3 regions of the Tsukamurella paurometabola genome follow, and region 1 is predicted to be linked to each of the others. Evidence: predicted binding sites of a transcription regulator. Region 1 holds the regulator's gene; each other region holds the start of a gene.
What was found. The regulator LexA, encoded in region 1, represses DNA repair genes until DNA is damaged. The targets are predictions, from matches to a motif close to CGAACANNTGTTCG.
Positions count from the first base shown of each region.

Region 2: a site for LexA is predicted at 3,314-3,327, ahead of ELY19_RS12865 (error-prone DNA polymerase). Genes of this name have one in related genera too.
Region 3: a site for LexA is predicted at 3,779-3,792, ahead of ELY19_RS16495 (SAV_6107 family HEPN domain-containing protein). Genes of this name have one in related genera too.

Region 1 covers NZ_LR131273.1:4,269,664-4,275,867, reverse strand. The annotation lists gene ELY19_RS21285 (acyl-CoA dehydrogenase family protein) at 1-346, shown strand, start outside; gene ELY19_RS21280 (acyl-CoA dehydrogenase family protein) at 347-1,495, shown strand; gene ELY19_RS21275 (LysR family transcriptional regulator) at 1,507-2,346, opposite strand; gene ELY19_RS21270 (DMT family transporter) at 2,426-3,355, shown strand; gene lexA (transcriptional repressor LexA) at 3,339-4,049, opposite strand; gene ELY19_RS21260 (LysM peptidoglycan-binding domain-containing protein) at 4,305-4,937, shown strand; gene nrdR (transcriptional regulator NrdR) at 5,152-5,625, shown strand; gene hrpA (ATP-dependent RNA helicase HrpA) at 5,637-6,204, opposite strand, start outside.
Region 2 covers NZ_LR131273.1:2,565,135-2,571,338, forward strand. The annotation lists gene ELY19_RS12840 (serpin family protein) at 1-128, opposite strand, end outside; gene ELY19_RS12845 (amidohydrolase family protein) at 152-1,060, opposite strand; gene ELY19_RS12850 (MarR family winged helix-turn-helix transcriptional regulator) at 1,149-1,610, shown strand; gene ELY19_RS12855 (FAD-dependent monooxygenase) at 1,621-2,640, opposite strand; gene ELY19_RS12860 (TetR/AcrR family transcriptional regulator) at 2,686-3,237, shown strand; gene ELY19_RS12865 (error-prone DNA polymerase) at 3,340-6,204, shown strand, end outside.
Region 3 covers NZ_LR131273.1:3,291,283-3,297,486, forward strand. The annotation lists gene metF (methylenetetrahydrofolate reductase [NAD(P)H]) at 1-770, shown strand, start outside; gene ELY19_RS16480 (LppM family (lipo)protein) at 767-1,477, opposite strand; gene ELY19_RS16485 (phytoene desaturase family protein) at 1,474-3,054, opposite strand; gene ELY19_RS16490 (GNAT family N-acetyltransferase) at 3,113-3,727, opposite strand; gene ELY19_RS16495 (SAV_6107 family HEPN domain-containing protein) at 3,958-4,371, shown strand; gene ELY19_RS16500 (SCO2097 family morphological protein) at 4,478-4,891, shown strand; gene mraZ (division/cell wall cluster transcriptional repressor MraZ) at 5,493-5,924, shown strand; gene rsmH (16S rRNA (cytosine(1402)-N(4))-methyltransferase RsmH) at 6,078-6,204, shown strand, end outside.

The DNA of each region.
Region 1 (6,204 bases):
CGTGCTGGAGATACTCGAGCACCGCTCGCTCGCCGTGCTCGCGGCGGGCGGGAACCCGGGCACCGCGGCGTCGATGCTCAAGATCCTCGGTACCGAGCTGAGTCAGGCGGTCACCGAGTTCATCCGTACGAGCGCCGGACCCCGCGGCCGGGTCTACCAACCGCACGTGACGCGGCCCGGTGGCCCGGTGGTCGAGTACCTGCCACCGGTGGACGGCGCGCACAGCGGCGACCTGTGGCAGGCCGTCGCGCCGCTGCGCTATTTCAACGATCGTGCGGGCTCGATCTACGCGGGCTCCAACGAGATCCAACGGAACATCCTGGCGAAAGCGGCATTGGGGCTGTAGATGGACTTCACACTCACCGACGAACAGACGATGCTGCGCGATGCCGTGCGGTCCTATCTCGCCGGCCGGTACCCGCTGGTCGAGTCGCGGACCGCGGCGCGCTCGGCGGCGCGATGGCAGCCAGGGGTGTGGGAGGCCTTCGCCCCCGAGCTGGGCATCCTCGGCGCGACGCTGCCGGAATCCGTGGGCGGCACGGGCGGCGGCCCCGAGGAGATGATGGTGATCGCCGAGGAGCTCGGCCGCGCGCTCGTCGTCGAGCCGTACATCGGGACCGCGGTCGTGGGGGCGGCGCTGCTGCGCGGCGCCGGCGGCCCCGCCGCGGAGGCGGTGCTGTCGGCGATCGCGGAGGGCGGCGCGCGGATCGCGTTCGCGCTCACCGAGCCCGAGTCCGGACGCGAGCCCTGGGACGTCGGGGCGACGGCCGTGCGTGACGGTGACGAGTACGTACTCGCCGGCGCGAAGATCGTCGTCGCGGACCTGCCGCTGGCGACCCATCTGATCGTCGCCGCCCGGACCGCCGGGGGCCGCCTCGATCGCGACGGACTCTCGCTCTTCGTGCTGGAGTTCGACCCGCAGGCCCCGCCCGCGGGGATGAGCGCGCACTACTTCCGCACGATCGACGACCACCACACGGGCGACCTCGTACTGGCCGACGTGCGTGTGCCCGCGACCGCGCTGCTGGGCGCGGAGGGCGGGGCCTGGGAGGTCATCGAACGCGCCCTCGACGACGGTGCCGCGGCCGTCTGTTGCGAGGCCGTCGGGATCATGCGGTGCGTCGTGGCGGACACGGTGGAGTACGCGAAGCAGCGCCGCCAATTCGGTGTGCCGATCGGCTCCTTCCAGGCGCTGCAGCACCGCATGGTCGACATGTCGCTCGAACTCGAGCAGGCGGTCGCGGCGAGCTACCTCGCGGTCCTCAACCTCGACGCGGAACCTCGGGCGCGGCGCCGTGCGGTGTCCGCCGCCAAGGTCACGATCGCGCGGGCGGCCCGGTTCGTCGGGCAGAACGCGGTCCAGTTGCACGGCGGTATGGGGATGACGGAGGAACTGGCGATCGGTCACTACTTCAAGCGGCTCACCGCCATCGAGACGGAGTTCGGCTCGGCCACCGACCACCTGCGCCGGTACGCGGAGGTCACCTCGGCGTAGGCGTGTTCCGGTCAGACCTCGTGGGTGAGGCAGGCGGCCGCACGACGGACCGCGGCGCGGACCTGGCCGGGTACGCGCGCACCGACGGTCACCGCGAGCGCGATGGGCGGCATGGTGGGCATGGTGTCGACGGCGACGAGTCCGTCGGTCGCGTCGATCGCGGGCAGCAGCGTGACCCCGAGGCCGCTGCGCGCGGCGGAGTACAGGCCCGCGAGATTCGCGGCCTCGGCGGCGACGACGTAGTCGATCCCGGTGCGCGCGAGGGCGTCCGCGGCGGGTGCGCGCAAGACGCAGGGATCGTCGAACAGCAGCACGGGGACCGCCTCGGCGGGGCGTTCCCACTCCCGCGCGGCGTACCAGCGCAGGGCGATGGGGCCGACGGCGTCCGGATGGTCACGGGGCGCGAGGAAGACCGCCACGTCCGCCAGTCCGCGTTCGACCGCGCCCGCGATCTGTGCGCTGCGATCGAACCGGAACTGGGCGGTCCAGCCCCCGGGGAGCGAGCCGAAACCGCGACTGAGCTCCGGGATGAGGCGGTCGGCGCCGTGCTCGGTCGCGGCGACGGACAGCGTGCGGGTCGTGGGGGAGGCGAGCGCGTGCACCGCCGCGTCGTGCGCGTCGAGGATCGCCTCCGCGTGGCCGAGTAGGCGGTTGCCGTGGTCGGTGAACCGGATCCCCCGGCCCGCCTTCTCGACGATCGTGCCCCCGGAGGACTTCTCGAGCCTGCGCAGGTGCGCGCTGACGGTCGACTGCGTGAGGTGGAGCGCCTCGGCGGCTCGGTGGACGCCACCGCACCGAGCGATCGCGACCACGCTGCGCAGCGGCACGATGTCCAGGATCGGCTCGGGCATGAATGAACGATACTGTCGATCGATCGCGATCGTCAATCATTGTTGGACGCGGGGCGCCGGCCCGTTCGACCATCGAGGCATGAGGATTCCGCCCGCGCTCGCGTTGTCCGTCGTCGTGCTCTACGCCTTCGGCTACCCGCTCGGCGCTCTCGGCATCGCCGCCATGAGCCCGTTCCTGCTGCTGTTCCTGCGGTTCGCGATCTCGGGCGCCCTCATGCTCGCCCTCGTGCGGGCGACGGGCCGCCGCCTGCCCCGGGGCGTGGAGCTGGGCCACGCGACCGTGGTCGGGCTCCTGACGCAGGCGACGCAGTTCCTGGGGTGTTACCTGGGACTGCAGGCCGGGGTGCCGGCGGGGGTCGCAGCGCTCATCATCGGCGTGAACCCGGCGGTGACCACGGTGGTGGCGAGGCTCGCGCTCCGCGAGCGACTCACGCCGCGTCGTGCCCTCGCCGCGACGCTCGGACTAGCGGCGGTCGTCGCCGCGTGCTGGTCGACGGTGCCGGCGCTGGCCCACGCCGGGGCGGGGATCGGCTTCACTCTGCTCGGTCTGGTGGGCATCGCCGTGGGCGGGGTGTATCACCAGCGGTTCTGCCGGGGCGTGGACCCGCTGGCGGGGAACGCCGTGGGGATGGCGGTCGCGGCGATCCCGGCGGGCGTCCTGGTGGCGGTCTTCGGCGCGACGGTCGTCCGCCCGATCCAGGGCGTCGTCGTGCTGGTTCTCATGGTGCTGCTCAGTTCGATGACGGCGACCACGTTGTACCTCCGCGTGATCGGCATCGCGGGAGCCGGCGGAGCGGCGATGCTGTTCGCCGTGATCCCGTCGGTCTCCGCCCTGTTCGCCTTCCTCCTGCTCGGCGAGCCGGTGCAGCCGGGCGCCATCGCGGGCCTGGCGCTCGGCGGCGCCGCCTGCGCGATCGCATCCCTCGGCGGACGACGAACGCCGGCCCGCGACCTCTCGGTCGGTGAGCCGGCGCTGCGTGAGGGGAGCGGAGTCAGATCCGGCGCATGACCGTGACCACCTTGCCGAGGATGACCGCGTCATTGCCGTGGATCGGGTCGAAGGCCGGGTTGTGCGGCATCAGCCAGACATCGCGCCCGGTCCGGCGGAAGGTCTTCACGGTGGCCTCGCCGTCGAGCATCGCCGCCACGATGTCGCCGTTCTCGGCCACGGACTGCTGCCGCACCACGACCCAGTCGCCGTCGCAGATCGCAGCATCGGTCATCGACTCGCCCACCACCTTGAGCAGGAACAGCGAGCCCTCACCCACCAGCTCGCGGGGGAGCGGGAAGATCTCCTCGACCGCCTCCTCCGCCAGGATCGGGCCACCGGCGGCGATGCGCCCGAGCACGGGGACGAACGCGGGCTCCGGCATCCGCTCCTCGTCCTCCATCACCTTCTGAATCACCTGCGCCGTGCGCTCCTCGGCGCCCTGGACGTTGACGGCGCGAGGGCGGTTCGGGTCGCGGTGCAGGAACCCGAGTCGCTCCAGGGTGCGGAGCTGGTGTGCGACGGACGAGGTGGACGTGAGGCCCACCTCGTCGCCGATCTCCCGGATGCTCGGCGGGTACCCGCGATCACGCACGGACCGGCGGATCACCTCGAGTACCTGCTTCTGGCGACGGGTGAGGTGATCCTCGGAGACGTTGCCCTGTGCGTCGCGGAAGCGCTTGTCCCGGTGCTGGACCTGTCGTTCATCTGTCATGTGTCGCTCCTCACGCCCGTTCGGTTCTGGTTCCACTGTAGTCCAGGCCGAACGGCCTGACAAACATCTGTTCGAGAATTTCCGGCGCGTGTCTTCCGCTCGGCCGAGGGGTGTGGTAGAAATCGAACAGAAGTTCTCTCGAACACTTGCACGCATTCCGGTGTGACTGGTGGGGCTGGATTGAAAAACTTGTCAGTCCCCTCCGATAGACCTGTGGGTGAGCGAGAAGGAACCGCTACCGACCGAGGAGAGACCATGACCGCGATCATCGATCGAGACGTCATCACCGCAGCGCAGGAGACCGCCGGCACGGCTCAGGCGCTCGTGCGGCACGGCTCCGCCGCCGCCGATCGGCGGGGTGCCACGCGTGCCCGCGGCGTCTCGCCGCGGCTCGCGCGGAGTCGTTCGCACGAGCCGGTGGCGGTATCGATCATCCCGTCGAACGGTGCGGTGGACCGGTCTGTTCGAACGGAGTCCACAGGGGTGCGCGTGACCGGAGCGCGCGGGTCGGCCCGGCGCGCTGTCGAACGTCCGGGCGTGCGTTCCGCAGTGCGGCGCGCGCCCCGCGGTCACTCGCGCGCCGACGGCTGCGCACGCCGCACCCCCGGCCCGTCGCTCGCGGCCTGTGTCCTGTTCGCGGTGGGTGTCTTCGCCGGTCTCGTGGTGCTCTTCGGCGGCTCGTCGTCCGCCGAGCCCGCTCCGACCGCGGCGCAGCCCGCTCTGACCTCGATCGTGACGGTGCGCAGCGGGCAGAGCCTGGAGCAGATCGCCCGGGAGATCGCGCCCGGCCGTGCCGAGACCGCCGTCATGGCGGAGATCGCGGAGATCAACGGGCTGCGCGACGGTCGGGTGCACGCCGGCCAGACCCTCATCACGCCGCGGTACTGACCGCCGTCCACGAGCGAAGGAGACGCACATGACCACCCGTATGGCGATAGTGGATTCCCGGCAGGGCGGGCGTTCGGCCCACCTCGACAACGTGGTGCCGTTCCCGCGCCGAGTATTCTCGAAGGGGAGATCGCGGGGCGCGTCGGTGGCAGGGGCCACCGTGCTGCAGCTGCCCCGCCGGACGTCCGAGCGCAGCCGCGCGGGAGGTGGGCCGATGTACTGCCCGTTCTGCAAGAACGAGGACACCCGGGTGGTCGATTCGCGCGTCTTCGACGACGGGCAGGGCATCCGCCGGCGCCGCTCCTGCAACGAATGCGGACGTCGCTTCACGACCGTCGAGAGTGCGGTGATGGCCGTGGTCAAGCGCAACGGCGTCACCGAGCCGTTCAGCCGGGAGAAGGTCGTCAAGGGCGTGCGGCGCGCATGCCAGGGGCGCGACGTGGCCGAGGACGACCTGCACAAGCTCGCCCAACAGGTCGAGGAGGCCATCCGCGCCACGGGCGTGGCCGAAGTCCCCGCCAATGAGGTCGGGCTCGCCATCCTCGGGCCGCTCCGCGATCTCGACGAGGTGGCGTACCTGCGGTTCGCCTCGGTGTACCAGGGGTTCTCGTCGATCGAGGACTTCGAAGCCGCCATCCGTGATCTGCGTGCCCGCGCGGCTGCCGCGGACCCGACCGACGCCGCCTAGGCCCCGGCGACTCAGGCCAGAGCGGCGATCGCTGCCAGCACCTTCTTCTCCGACACCGAACCGGCGGTCCCGAGGGACTGTGCGAACAGGCTCACGCGGAGCTCTTCGATCTGCCAGTGCACCTGGTCGAGCGCGCTGTCCCGGCGGTGTTCGGGCAGCGAGTCCAACGTGGCCGTGAGCGCGGCGTAGACCCGATCGAGAGTCGCCATCCCGCGGTCGTCGCGGTCCATCGAGCCGGGCAGCGCCGCCCAGCGGGCGGCGGCTCCCGCCGTGTATCGCGGTAGGTGCTGCAGGTGAACGTCCGGTGTGGCCGCGACGAACCCGGGGAACAGCAGGCCGTCGAGTTGTTCCGCGATGTCCTCGGCGGCATCCCGCAGCGCGGGTGGCGCTGCGGCGATGGCTCCCCGGACCTCGGTGGCCGTGGCGATCGCCGTGGCGACGTCCGCGAAGTTCTTCTGGACCGCCTCGCCCAGGCCCGCGCGCACCGTCGCCGTCAGCGCAGTGAATTCGGCGGGCGTCCACGCGAGCCCTGCGCGTGACCGGAGGTCGGTGATGGCGCGGCGCCGGCAGTCGGCGACG
Region 2 (6,204 bases), 1.7 Mb from region 1:
ATGCCGACCTGTTCGAAGGCGGTCTTGGACCGCTCGAGCGAGAGGGCGTCCGGCGCCGACGGTGCGCCGCCGCACGCGGCGAGGGTTCCCGCGACGAACAGCGCCGCCACGGCGCGCCGGATCTGCATGAGGGCCATCGTACGGCCCGCGCTCAGGCGCCCGCGCGCTCCAGCAGGGCGCGACCGTTGTGCCACAGCACCTTGCGCATCCAATCGTCGCCGAGGCCCAGCCGTGCGAGCCCGAAGAGCTGGTGCGCGTAGTCGTAGGGGATGTTCGGGAAGTCGCTGCCCAGCACCACCTTGTCGGCGAGCGCGCCGAGCCGGTCGACGTAGCCGGGCGGCATCGGCGCGGTGCGCTCGGTGAAGTCCGTGGCCGCCATGGTGGTGTCGAGGTGGACGTGGGGGAAGCGCTCGGCGAGGTCGGCGAACCGGTCGTACTCGGGCATGCCCAGGTGCGCGATGACGAGCGTCAGGTCGGGGTGCTTGCGCAGCACCTCGGCGACGCGGTCCGGCCCGGTGTACGGGCCCTCGACGGGGCCCGATCCGGCGTGGATGACCACCGGGATCGCGGCCGCGGACAGCACGTCCCAGGCGGGGTCGAGCAGCGGATCGTCGGGAGCGAAGACGCCCACCTGGACGTGCATCTTGAACAGGCGGGCGCCGTCGGCGACGGCCTTGGCGACGTACTCGCCGACGCCGGGCTCGGGGTAGAGGGTCGCGCAGTGGATGCCGTCGGGCACGCGGCGGGCGAATTCGGCGCACCAGTCGTTGAGCCACACCGCCATTCCGGGCTTGTGCGGGTACGTGAGCGCGGGGATGGCGGTCACGCCCATGCCGCGGATCAGTTCGAGCCGGGTGTCCTCGTCGAACCGGTACCGGATGGGCCATTCGGTACCGTATTCGGAGCTCGCACGGTCGAAGAAGTCCCACACCTTGACCAGCATCGGCTCGGGCAGGAAGTGCACGTGGATGTCGGCGAGGCCGGGAATGCCGAGGGTCTCCAGGTACGCCGGGATCTCCTCGTCGGAGGTCGGTCCCGGCGTCGTGCTCGGACTGCTCATACCGGTCAATGTACCCACCTCGGTGAGGTGCCGTTCACCGAAATGCCGAGCCGGTAAACTGGGCGGACGTGATGCTCGGGGGTGTGTGATGGTGGACGCGGGAAGCACCCGGTGGTTGTCCGATGAGGAGATGGCGGCCTGGTTGCCCCTCATCCACGTCGCGATGCGGCTCCCCGCCAAGCTGGACACGCAGTTGCGTGCCGATGCCGGCATCACCCACTACGAGTTCATGGTGCTCTCGCAGTTGTCGCAGGCGCCGGACCGCACGCTCGGCCTGTCGGCGCTCGCGGAGGCCGCCAACTCGTCGCCCTCGCGGTTGTCGCACGTGCTGCGCAAGCTCGGTGAGCGCGGATGGCTGGTGCGGCACGCGGAGGGGCGTTCCGCCTACGCGGAGCTCACCGACGAGGGATTCGCGGCGCTCGACGGTGCCGCGCGCGGCCACGTCGAGGAGGTGCGGCGCCTGGTCTTCGATCACCTCACGGCCCGCGACGTCACGGCCCTGCGCGCCGCGCTGTCCAAGATCACCCCGGGCCTCGCCGACGAGGCGTGACGCGGTCCGGTCAGGCCGCCGCGGCGACGGTGCGCAGCAGCAGGTCCCGTGGTGTGCGCAGTCGCGAGGCGAGCGCGACGTGCCGCATCGCCCGGGAGAGCAGCATCGTCCGCTGCCCCGCGCGGCGCCGCGCCGATTCGTAGACGCGCAGCGCCGGAGCCGCGTTCCCGTCGAAATCCGCTGCCGTGCCGAGGGCGTCGGCCAGTGCGGCCGCATCGAGCAGGGTCTCGCACGCGCCGCGGCCCAGGTTGGGGGCCATCGCGTGGGCCGCGTCGCCGAGGAGGGCGACGTTGCCGCGCGCGATCCGCGGCAGTCGCGGCAGGTCGCGTGAGCGGTAGTGCAGCGCCGTCTCCGTCTCGATCCCCTCGATGGTCTCGACCACGCGCGGGTGCCAGCCGCGCGGGTCCTCGTCCGGGTCCGGTGTGCCCGCGGGCACCGCGCGGGGATCGAACTCCGAGTACCAGTTGATGTAGCCGCCGTCGCGCGGCGTCACTCCGAACAGTCTTCCCGGGCCCCAGTACTCGGTGAACGTGTCGGTGCTGCCGGGGCAGCGGCCGATGAGCACGTCGACGCCCAGTGGCCGCGGCTTCACCTCGTGCCCCACGACGTGCGCGCGGACGACGCTGCCGATGCCGTCGGCGCCCACGATCACGTCGTGCCCGAGTCCGTCGATGCCGGTGCGGCGGTCGCCGAACCGGACCGCGGGCGCGCACGCGGCGAGGGACTCGAGGAGCCGCGGCCGGGAGATGATGACGGTGGCGCCCTTCGCCCGCACCTCGGGGCCGAGTCGGTGCCCGCCGGCGCTGCGGATCTCCGCGATCCGCTGATCGATCCCGATCGCGCGCACCGCGTCCGCCGCGCCCACTCGTTCGAGCACCGCCATCGCCTCGGGCCACATCCCGAGCGCGGTTCCGGTGGCGGGTAACGACGGTGCCCGTTCGAAGACCTCCACCTCCCATCCCGCTCGCGTGAGGAGAGCGGCCGTGGCCAGTCCGCCGATGCCGCCGCCGATGATCGCTGCCGTGGTCATGCGCTCACGGTACTACAGATGTAGTGACGGGTAGTGTTCGGCATTGTGGGACGACGGGAAGAGGTGCTCGATGCGGCCATCGAGGTGCTCGGAACGCGGGGCCTCCGCGGCCTGACGCACCGCGCCGTCGACGACGTGGCCGCCGCCCCGCAGGGCACCGCATCGAATCACTTCCGATCACGGTCGGCGCTGGTCAAGGGAGTCGTCGAGCGGATGGTCGAGCAGGACCTCGCCTTCTGGGCGGGGTTCGACGGCGCCGCCTCCGCGGGGTCCGGCGACGAGATCCTGCCGCGGGCGGCCGCCTATGTGCGGTGGGCGGTCGGAGAGGGGCGGGTGCGCAGTATCGCGCGGCTCAACCTGTTCGCCGCCGCGGCCGTCGAGCCCGAGTTGCAGGAGCCGTTGCGCCGCGGCCGCGCGGCGGTCGAACGGATGGGGGCGGCGATCGGCGCGGCGATCGGCCTGGGGCCGGCCGAGTCCGCCCTGGTCATGGACGTCTCCGACGCCCTGATAACTCGTCAGCTGGCGCTGCCGGACCCGGAGTTCGATCCGCTCCCGGCGCTGTCGACGCTGCTCGCCGCCCTGCGCCGTCCCGGGTAGTCGGCGATCGAGCTGTGCGGGGAATCCGGCGGCGCGCTGCCGGGCGGCGCGTTGTGTTCGATCACTCTGTATTGATCGAACGTGTGAGCGTACGATGGTGGTGTGGGATGGAGTAACGGGCCCAGCTGGTCGGAGATGGAGCGGGTGCTCTCCGGGCGGGCGCCGGTGCGCCGGGCGGAGGAGCCGCCGGGCGACGGGGGCGATTCCCCCGCGTGGTCCCGCAAGCGTGAGCCCTACGTGCCGCCCGCCGGCGGTCCGGGGGTCTCCGGGGTGCCCTACGCGGAGCTGCACGCGCACACCGCCTTCAGCTTCCTCGACGGTGCCGCGCTGCCGGAGGAGATGGTCGAGCAGGCCCACGCGCTCGGCCTGAAGGCGCTCGCGGTCACCGATCACAACGGCTTCTACGGGGTCGTCCGGTTCGCCGAGGCCGCGCTGGAGCTGGGCGTGCCCACGGTCTTCGGTGCGGAACTGTCCCTCGAGCACGACGCCGACCGCACCGGCACCGAGGACCCGTCGGGCGAGCACCTGCTCGTCCTCGCCCGCGGCCAGGAGGGCTACCGCCGCCTCTCGCGCGCCATGGCCGAGGCGCACATGGAGGCGGGGGAGAAGGGGCTGCTGCGCTTCCATCCGGACCGCCTCGCCGAGTGGGCCGGCGGCCACTGGCACATCCTCACCGGCTGCCGCAAGGGTGCGGTCCGGCGCGCCCTCGCCGAGCGGGGTCCCGACGGTGCGGCCGCCGCCCTCGCGGAGCTCGTCGACCGGTTCGGCGAGGACCGGGTGAGCGTGGAGCTCACCGTGCACGGCGTGCCCGAGGACGACGAGCGCAATCACCTCCTGGCGGGGGTGGCCGCACGGATGGGGGTGGGCACCGTCGCCACCACCGGGGCGCACTTCGCCCGGCCCGGCCAGCGGCGCCTGGCGTCGACCCTCGCCGCGATCCGCGCCCGCCGCAGCCTGGACGAGCTGGACGGATGGCTCCCCGCCGCGGGCGGGGCGCACCTGCGCTCGGGCGACGAGATGGCGCTGCTGCTTCCCGAGCACCCCGGCGCCATCGCCGCAGCCGCCGAGCTCGGCGCCGAGTGCGCCTTCAGTCTCAAGCTGATCGCGCCGAACCTGCCGCCCTTCGACGTCCCGTCGGGCCACACGGAGGCCACCTGGCTGCGCGAGCTGACCCGGCGCGGCGCGCTGGAACGGTACGGCCCACCGGAGCGGAACCCGCAGGCGTACCGGCAGATCGAGCACGAGCTGAACGTGATCGAGACGCTCACCTTTCCGGGGTACTTCCTCATCGTGCACAGCATCGTGACCTTCTGCCGCGAGAACGACATCCTGTGCCAGGGCCGCGGCAGCGCCGCCAACTCGGCCGTGTGTTTCGCGCTCGGGATCACGGCGGTGGACCCGGTGCGCAATCAGCTGCTCTTCGAACGCTTCCTCGCCCCCGAGCGCGACGGCCCGCCCGACATCGACGTCGACATCGAGTCCGACCGTCGTGAGGAGGCGATCCAGTTCGTCTACCGGAAGTACGGCCGCGAGTACGCCGCGCAGGTCGCCAACGTCATCACCTATCGCGGGCGGTCCGCGGTGCGCGACACGGCACGCGCCCTCGGCTATTCGCAGGGCCAGCAGGACGCCTGGAGCAAACAGATCTCCAGCTGGGGCTGGCGGAACGATCCGGTGCCCGAGGGGATTCCGGAACGAGTGGTCGAGCTGGCCGCGCAGATCGCGGACCTGCCGCGGCACCTGGGCATCCACTCGGGCGGCATGGTGATCTGCGACCGCCCGATCGCCGACGTCTGTCCCACCGAGTGGGCCCGGATGGAGGATCGCAGCGTGCTCCAGTGGGACAAGGACGACTGCGCCGCCGCGGGCCTGGTGAAGTTCGACCTCCTGGGCCTCGGGATGCTCAGCGCGCTGCACTACGCGAAGGACCTCCTCGCCGAGCACAAGGGCATCGACGTGGACTTCGCGCAGCTCGACCTCGCCGACGAGAACGTGTACGAGATGCTCTGCCGCGCTGATTCCGTGGGCGTCTTCCAGGTGGAGTCGCGCGCGCAGATGGCCACGCTGCCGCGCCTGAAGCCGCGGAACTTCTACGACCTGGTGGTGGAGGTCGCCCTCATCCGGCCCGGCCCCATCCAGGGCGGCTCCGTGCACCCGTACATCCGCCGCCGCAACGGGCAGGAGAAGCCCACCGTCGAGCACCCGTCGATGTGGAAGGCGCTCGAGCGCACCCTGGGGGTGCCGCTCTTCCAGGAGCAGCTCATGCAGCTCGCCACCGACGTCGCGGGCTTCTCTCCGGCGGAGGCCGATCAGCTGCGGCGCGCCATGGGATCCAAGCGCTCCACCGAGAAGATGGAACAGCTGCGGCAGCGCTTCTACGACGGTGCGCGGGACCGGCACGGCATCGAGGGGGAGGTGGCCGACCGGATCTTCGAGAAGCTCGCGGCCTTCGCCAACTTCGGCTTCCCCGAGAGTCATTCGCAGTCGTTCGCGTCGCTGGTCTTCTACTCCTCGTGGTTCAAGCTCTATCACCCGGCGGCGTTCTGCGCGGCGCTGCTGCGGGCCCAGCCGATGGGTTTCTACTCGCCGCAGTCGCTCGTCGCCGATGCGCGGCGGCACGGCGTCACCGTGCACGGGCCGTGCGTGAACCGCAGCCTGCCGTGGGCGAACCTGGAGAACGCGGGTGCGGAGGTCCGGCTCGGGCTCGCCGCGATCCGCACCATCGGCGACGACCTCGCCGAGCGCATCGCCCACGAGCGGGACGCGCACGGCGCCTACACGAGCCTCACCGATCTCACGGCCCGGGTCGAGCTCACGGTCGCGCAATCGGAGGCCCTCGCGACCTCCGGCGCGCTGGACTGCTTCGGCCGCGACCGCCGGCAGGCGCTGTGGGAGGCCGGCGCCGCCGCGCGGGAACGCCCGGACCGGCTGCCGGGCACCGCCACTGCGGGCGTCCCGCCGACCCTG
Region 3 (6,204 bases), 980 kb from region 1:
CCATGACGTACGGCGCGGGCGGCTCGACGCGCGACCGCACCGTCCGCGTGACCGGCGAGATCGCGGAGACCACCACGCTTCTGCCGGTGGCCCACCTGACCGCCGTGAACCACAGCATCTCGGAGTTGCGCGCGCTCATGGGCTCGTACGCCGACCAGGACGTGCGCAACGTCCTGGTGCTGCGCGGCGACCCGCCGGGCGACCCGATGGGCAAGTGGGTGCGGCACCCCGAGGGCCTCAAGTACGCGAGCGAGGTGGTCGAGCTGGTGCGCGAGCTGGGCGACTTCCACGTGGGCGTGGCCGCCTTCCCGGAGGGGCACCACCGTTCGCCGGACCTGGAGACCGACGTGCGGTACTTCGCGAACAAGCTGCGCGCGGGTGCCGACTACTCGATCACCCAGATGTTCTTCGACGTCGACGACTACCTGCGGCTGCGCGACGCCGTGGTGGCGGCCGACCCCGAGCAGGGGGCGAAGCCGCTGATCCCGGGGATCATGCCGATCACCTCGCTGAAGTCGGTCGTCCGCATGGCCGAGCTGTCGAACGCGAAGATCCCCGAGGCCATGCGCGCCGAGCTGCGCGCCGCCGCGGGCGACGGCCCCGAGGAGGACCGCGCGGCCGTGCGCGCCGTCGGCATCGACATCGCCACCCGCATGGGGGAGCGGCTCATCGCCGAGGGCGCGCCCGCGCTGCACTTCTGCACGCTCAACTTCGCCAAGGCCACGTCCGAGGTGCTCGAGAACCTCGGAATGCTGCCGGTCGGCGTCTAGCGCTTCAGCTTCTCCCGCAGCCACTGCGGCAGCTCGACCAGCGACTCGGGCTCGGCGGTCTCCTGGCCCGGCTTGGGGCTGCGGTCGCGGCGCACGTAGGCGGCGACGGCGACGATCGCGGCCGCGAGGAACGAGGTCAGCGCGGTGATCCACGCCCACTTCGTGAACGACGCGATCGACGGGTCGGCGTACTCGGCCTCCGCGGTCAGCGCCGCCGACGTGCCGGCGTTGAGGGTCCACGTCACCAGGTCGTCGGCCTCCTGCTGCCCGTTGGTGGCGGTCACGGGGCCGGGGAACTGCAGCGAGACCACGATGACCGCGGAGTTGGGGGCCAGCGACGACAGGTCGGCCGTGCCGGAGAGGATCACGGTGCCGCCCGTGCGCTGGACCCGCATCTTGATCGACGCCGACGAGGTGTCGAACGCCTGGGAGACCACGTCGCCGATCTGGTTGAACTGGCCGAAGGTGATGGTCTGGAAGATCATCTGGGTGCCGACTTTGCCGTTCGAGTCGTACGGCTTGACCTCCGCGAGGCCCTTCAGCTCGCCGGGCGCCGCGATCTGCGGGCCCTGCGGGTTGGCGGCCGGGGTCTGGGCGGCCACGATCTTGCCCGACATCCGGTCGCCCGGGCCGGGGCTCGAGCACGCCGCGGGGGCGGCGACCAGCAGCAGGACCGCCAGTGCCGCGAGCATCCTTCGGAGAATCACGGTCGCCATCGTGCCAGGTGTCCCAGGTCGCGGGCGAGCAGCCGCGCCGCGATCCGGCCGCTCGATCCGTTCACGCCGCCCCCGGGATGCATCGACGCGCCCGCCAGGGCGAGCCCCGGTGCGCCCGGCACCCGGCCGCCGGCCAGCTCCGGGACCGGCCGGAACAGCAGCATGTTGTGCAGTGCCATCTCCACGTGCATGACGTTCCCGCCGAGGAGTCCCAGCTCGGTCTCCAGGGTCTTCGGGGTCTGCACGAAGCGGTGTTCGACCGACTCGGCGAAGCCGGGCGCCCAGCGCTGCGTCTCGGCGACGATCCGGTCGGCCTCGGCCTCCGCGACGTCGCTCCAGTCGCCGGGGCCGGTGCGGGCGTACGGATACCACTGCGCCCACAGCGTGGTGTTGTGCCGCCCCGTCGGCGCGATCGACGGATCGAGGCCGGAGAAGGTCATCGCCAGCACCGCGGGCCGACGGGGCGCGTCGCCCGCCAGCATGTCGCCGCGCGCACGGGCCAGGTGGCCGCGGTCGGCGACGAGCAGCCCCAGGCCGGACTGATCGGCGAGGGGCACCCCGGCGAAGGCGGGCGGCGCGGTCGTGCCCAGCCGCAGCACCATCCCCACGCCGGGACCGACCTGGATCGAGCGCCGCCAGCCGGCGATGCGGGCGGCGTCGTAGCCGCCGCGTTCCAGCATGCCCAGGGTGGTGAGCACGTGGCAGCCGGCGAGCACGGTGCGGGCCCGGACGGTCCGCGCACCGTCGGGCCCGCCGACGGCGACCTCCCACGCGCGGCCCGCGCGGCGCAGCGCCGTGACCGGAGATCCGAGGGCGAGGGTGGCCCCGTCGGACGCGAGACGGGAGAGGAGTGCGGCCGTCAGCGCGCCGCTGCCGCCCACCGCCCGGCCCGGCGGAAGGGTGTGCATGAGCGCGGCGAAACCGATCATGGGTGCCGTGCCGGGCTCGCTCATCGCGGGTCCGGACTGCGCGCCGAACCAGGCGAGCGCGGCCTTGAGGCGCTCGTCGTCGAAGTACTCGTCGAGCAACTGGTCGCCGGAGGAGAGATACGTGCGCGACATCGCGGTCAGGCTCGCGCGGCCCTTCGTGGGCCAGAAGGCGCGCCCGAGGCGGGGCGCGCTGGGGGAGGCGCCGAACGCGGCCATGGTGGCGCGCGCCCGCGGAGTCCAGTCCGCGACGAAGCGGCGGTAGGCCGCCGCCTCGCGCGTCCCGCACGCCGCCGCGATCGACGCGGCGGTGGCGTCGAGGTCCTTCCGGAACACGAGGGGCGGCGCCGACGACCCGGGCGGTGCGGGCGCGAAGGCCCACGGGTCGCAGTCCAGGTAGCGCAGCCCGTGCGCCGCGAGGTCGAGCTCCTCCGCGATGCCGGTGTGCCGGAACATCAGGTGCGCCGACGAGCCGCGGTCCACGCGGTAGCCCGGGAACCGTTCGACGGTGCTGACCGCCCCGCCCGGCACGGTGTCCGCCTCGAACACCGCGACCGACCGCCCCTGCGCCGCGAGGTACGCGGCCCCGACCAGTGCGTTGTGGCCGGAACCGACGACGGCGACGTCGACGTCGGTGCTCATCGAGGGCGGCCGCCGGTGGTCCGGGCGATCACGGCGCAGGCGGTCACGATGCGGCCGGTCACGGTGCGGCCGGGTGGAAGGGCAGGTCGTGGCCCAGGACGGCGAACGGTCGCGGGTCGCCCGAGAAGCGGAAGTCGCGCAGCACGTCGTAGAAGCCGGTGCGGCGGTACAGCCGCCACGCTCGGTTCTGTTCGGCGGCGACCTCCGGGGTGGAGAGCAGGACGCGCGGCTCGGGCCGTCCGGCGAGCAGGGCGGTGAGCAGGGCCGAGCCCACGCCGTGCCCCTGCGCGGTGGGGTGGACGTGCAGCTCGGTGAGCTCGAAGTAGTCGGCGGCGACGGCCTCGATCCGGTCCTGCGTCAGTCCGCGCCGGCCCAGCCCGACGCGGAGCTGGCGGTTCCACCACTGGTCGCCGGCGCCGCTGTACCCGTAGGCGATGCCCACCAGGTGATCGACCACGCGGCCGTCGTCGGTGGGAAGCGCCTGGACGGCGCCGAAAGCGGCGTACCCGGGTCGGTTCAGGTGTTCGCGCCACATGGGCAGCCGGTGCGATTCCGTGCCGGCCGGGTAGTCCATCGCGGCCACGTAGATCTGCAGCGCGGCGGGCAGCCACAGGGTGGCGTCCTGCGGGGACAGGGCGTGGATCCGTGGTTGCTGCGTCGGCACTGCGCTCACGGACTTCCTCTCCCTTGACGTCTCGCACACTCACGCTATATTAGAAGTGATCGAATAATTGTTCGATCACGGACCGTCGGATTGGCGCGCATGTTCTGGCGCCGGGGCGTGGTGTCGATCCGGGTCCGCCGGGCGGGGCCGGCGCGGAACGAGGGAAGCGTTACGTGTCAGTCCCGTCCGGTACAACACGCAGTAACAGGGCGGAAGGCCCACGGAGCAGGAGGAAGGTCATGGTCGAATCGAAGGCACGGATCGATCACGTCGGTTCCCGTCGTCGCATGGGCGAGTCGGGTGCTGCGCGCATTCTCGACCGTGCGGATCAGTTCCTCGCCCGCGCCGGCGGCTCGCCCGCACCGGCCGACCAGTACCGCGAGATCTACCACGCCGCGCTGCGCGGCGCGGCCGCCCTCCTGGCCGAGCGGGAGACGGGCGTTCGCCGCCCCACGCGCAACGCCTGGCTGCGGCTCGCCAAGGCGGCGCCGGCGTACGCGGAGTGGGTCGCCTACTTCACGTCGGTCTCCGGCGTGGTCGCGGCGCTCGAGACCACGGCCCGCTCGGTGAGCGCCGAGGAGGTCGCCGTTCTGCACGGCCGCGTGCAGACCTTCCTGAATTCCGTCGAAGCGGACCTCTCTCGCGCTGCATGATTTCTCACAGCGAACGCTCATTCTTCGGCGGATGGTGGTCGTCGGGTCGCAAGCCTCGTATCATGAAGGGAGGAGTTGGACCCCATGAGTGCTGAAGGAGGGGAACGTGCCACTCTCCGAGCACGAGCAGCGCATGCTCGACCAGATCGAGAGCGCGCTCTACGCCGAGGATCCGAAGTTCGCGTCGAACGTGCGGGGCGGACGGTTCGGCGGCGCGTCGGGTAAGCGTCGCGTCATCGCCGCGATCGGCTTCGCGGTGGGATTGATGCTGCTCATCGCCGGTATGTTGCTCCCCAAGGTCGAGTACACCGTGATCGTCGGCCTTGTCGGGTTCCTGCTGATGTTCGGGTCCGTGATCTACGCGCTGTGGTCCGGTCCCGCCGCCAAGGGGCCGCGCGGCACCGTCGAGGAGGACGGTTCGGTGCGCTCCCGCTCGAGCCGTGGGCGCGGCGGAGCCCGCGCCTCCGGACAGTCCTTCGCCTCCCGCATGGAGGAGCGCTTCCGCCGCCGCTTCCCCTGAGCCGCAATCTGATGAAGCCGCCGACCTGATGGTCGGCGGCTTTTTCGTTGCGCCGTGAGCGAAATCGGCGATCTCCCGCCGCGGTGTGCGGCAGCCCTCGGTGTCGCCGCGGTGCCGCAGACCGGTTGCACCGTGGGTGTGCCGTCGTCGCCTCCGTCGCTGCCGGCTCCTCGGCGACGGGTGGCGCGGACGGAAGAGAGGACCGGCGTCTGCGTGGCCGCTCGCGCCGCACTTCCACCTGCACCGCCGGCTCCGTCGCAACGCCGACCCCGCGCTCCCCACTTCTCCCCACCGTGATTCCCCACTTCTCCCCACGATCGACCATCCAGGCGTCTATCACGTCTCAGTAGTCACAACCGTCGCGCGGATCGTGCGTGACCGCGAGGGTGTGACGAAGTCGCCACGCCGGGGTGACGCGCGTCCCCCACTTCACGCCACATCGATGACCTGCATCGATTCTGAGAATCTGCCGCGAAACGCGGCGCGATGTGGTTGAAAGTGGTGGATGGTGGGGTAATGTGGGGCGCACTGGAGAGAGACGCGCTAGTCTGAAGTCTCGATCCAGTGACGAACCCCTCGGGGTAGGCGGGAGGTGGCCGTGATGTTCACGGGTACCTACACGCCGAAGCTCGATGACAAGGGACGGCTCACCCTCCCCGCGAAGTACCGCGAGGAACTGGCAGGTGGGCTCACGATCACGAAAGGACAGGATCGAAGCCTCACGGTGTACCCGAAGGCGGAGTTCGAGCGCATCGCCGAGAAAGCCGATGCCATCGAATGGACCGACCCCGCGGGACGCGCCTTCTACCGCAACTTCTTCGCCAGCTCGGACGACCAGCGCCCCGACTCCCAGGGTCGGATCTCGCTCTCGGCCGATCACCGTCGCTACGCAGGCCTGACCAAGGAATGCGTCGTCGTCGGATCGCGGAGGTTCCTGGAGATCTGGGACGCGGAGGCGTGGGACGCCTACCAGGCACAGCACGAAGACGACTACGCGCAGCCGCAGTCCGAATCGCTCAAGGCGATCTTCTGACAACCGCGCTTCCGCGCGGCCCGGTCGAGGTGGACCGAGGCCTGCGCCCGAACCGGCCCTGACGTACTTCCCCAACGCCAGGTACGGGTCGGGCGGGGACCCCGCTCCACCGCGACGAACCCATCGAACGCCACCGTGTGCCCTGGAGGAGTCATGTCCGACGAGTTCTTCGGTCACGTGCCGGTCCTCGCGACCCGCGTGCGTGAGCTCCTCGCCCCGGCCCTGCAGCACGACGGTGCCGTCTACGTCGACGCGACCCTCGGCGCCGGCGGCCACTCCG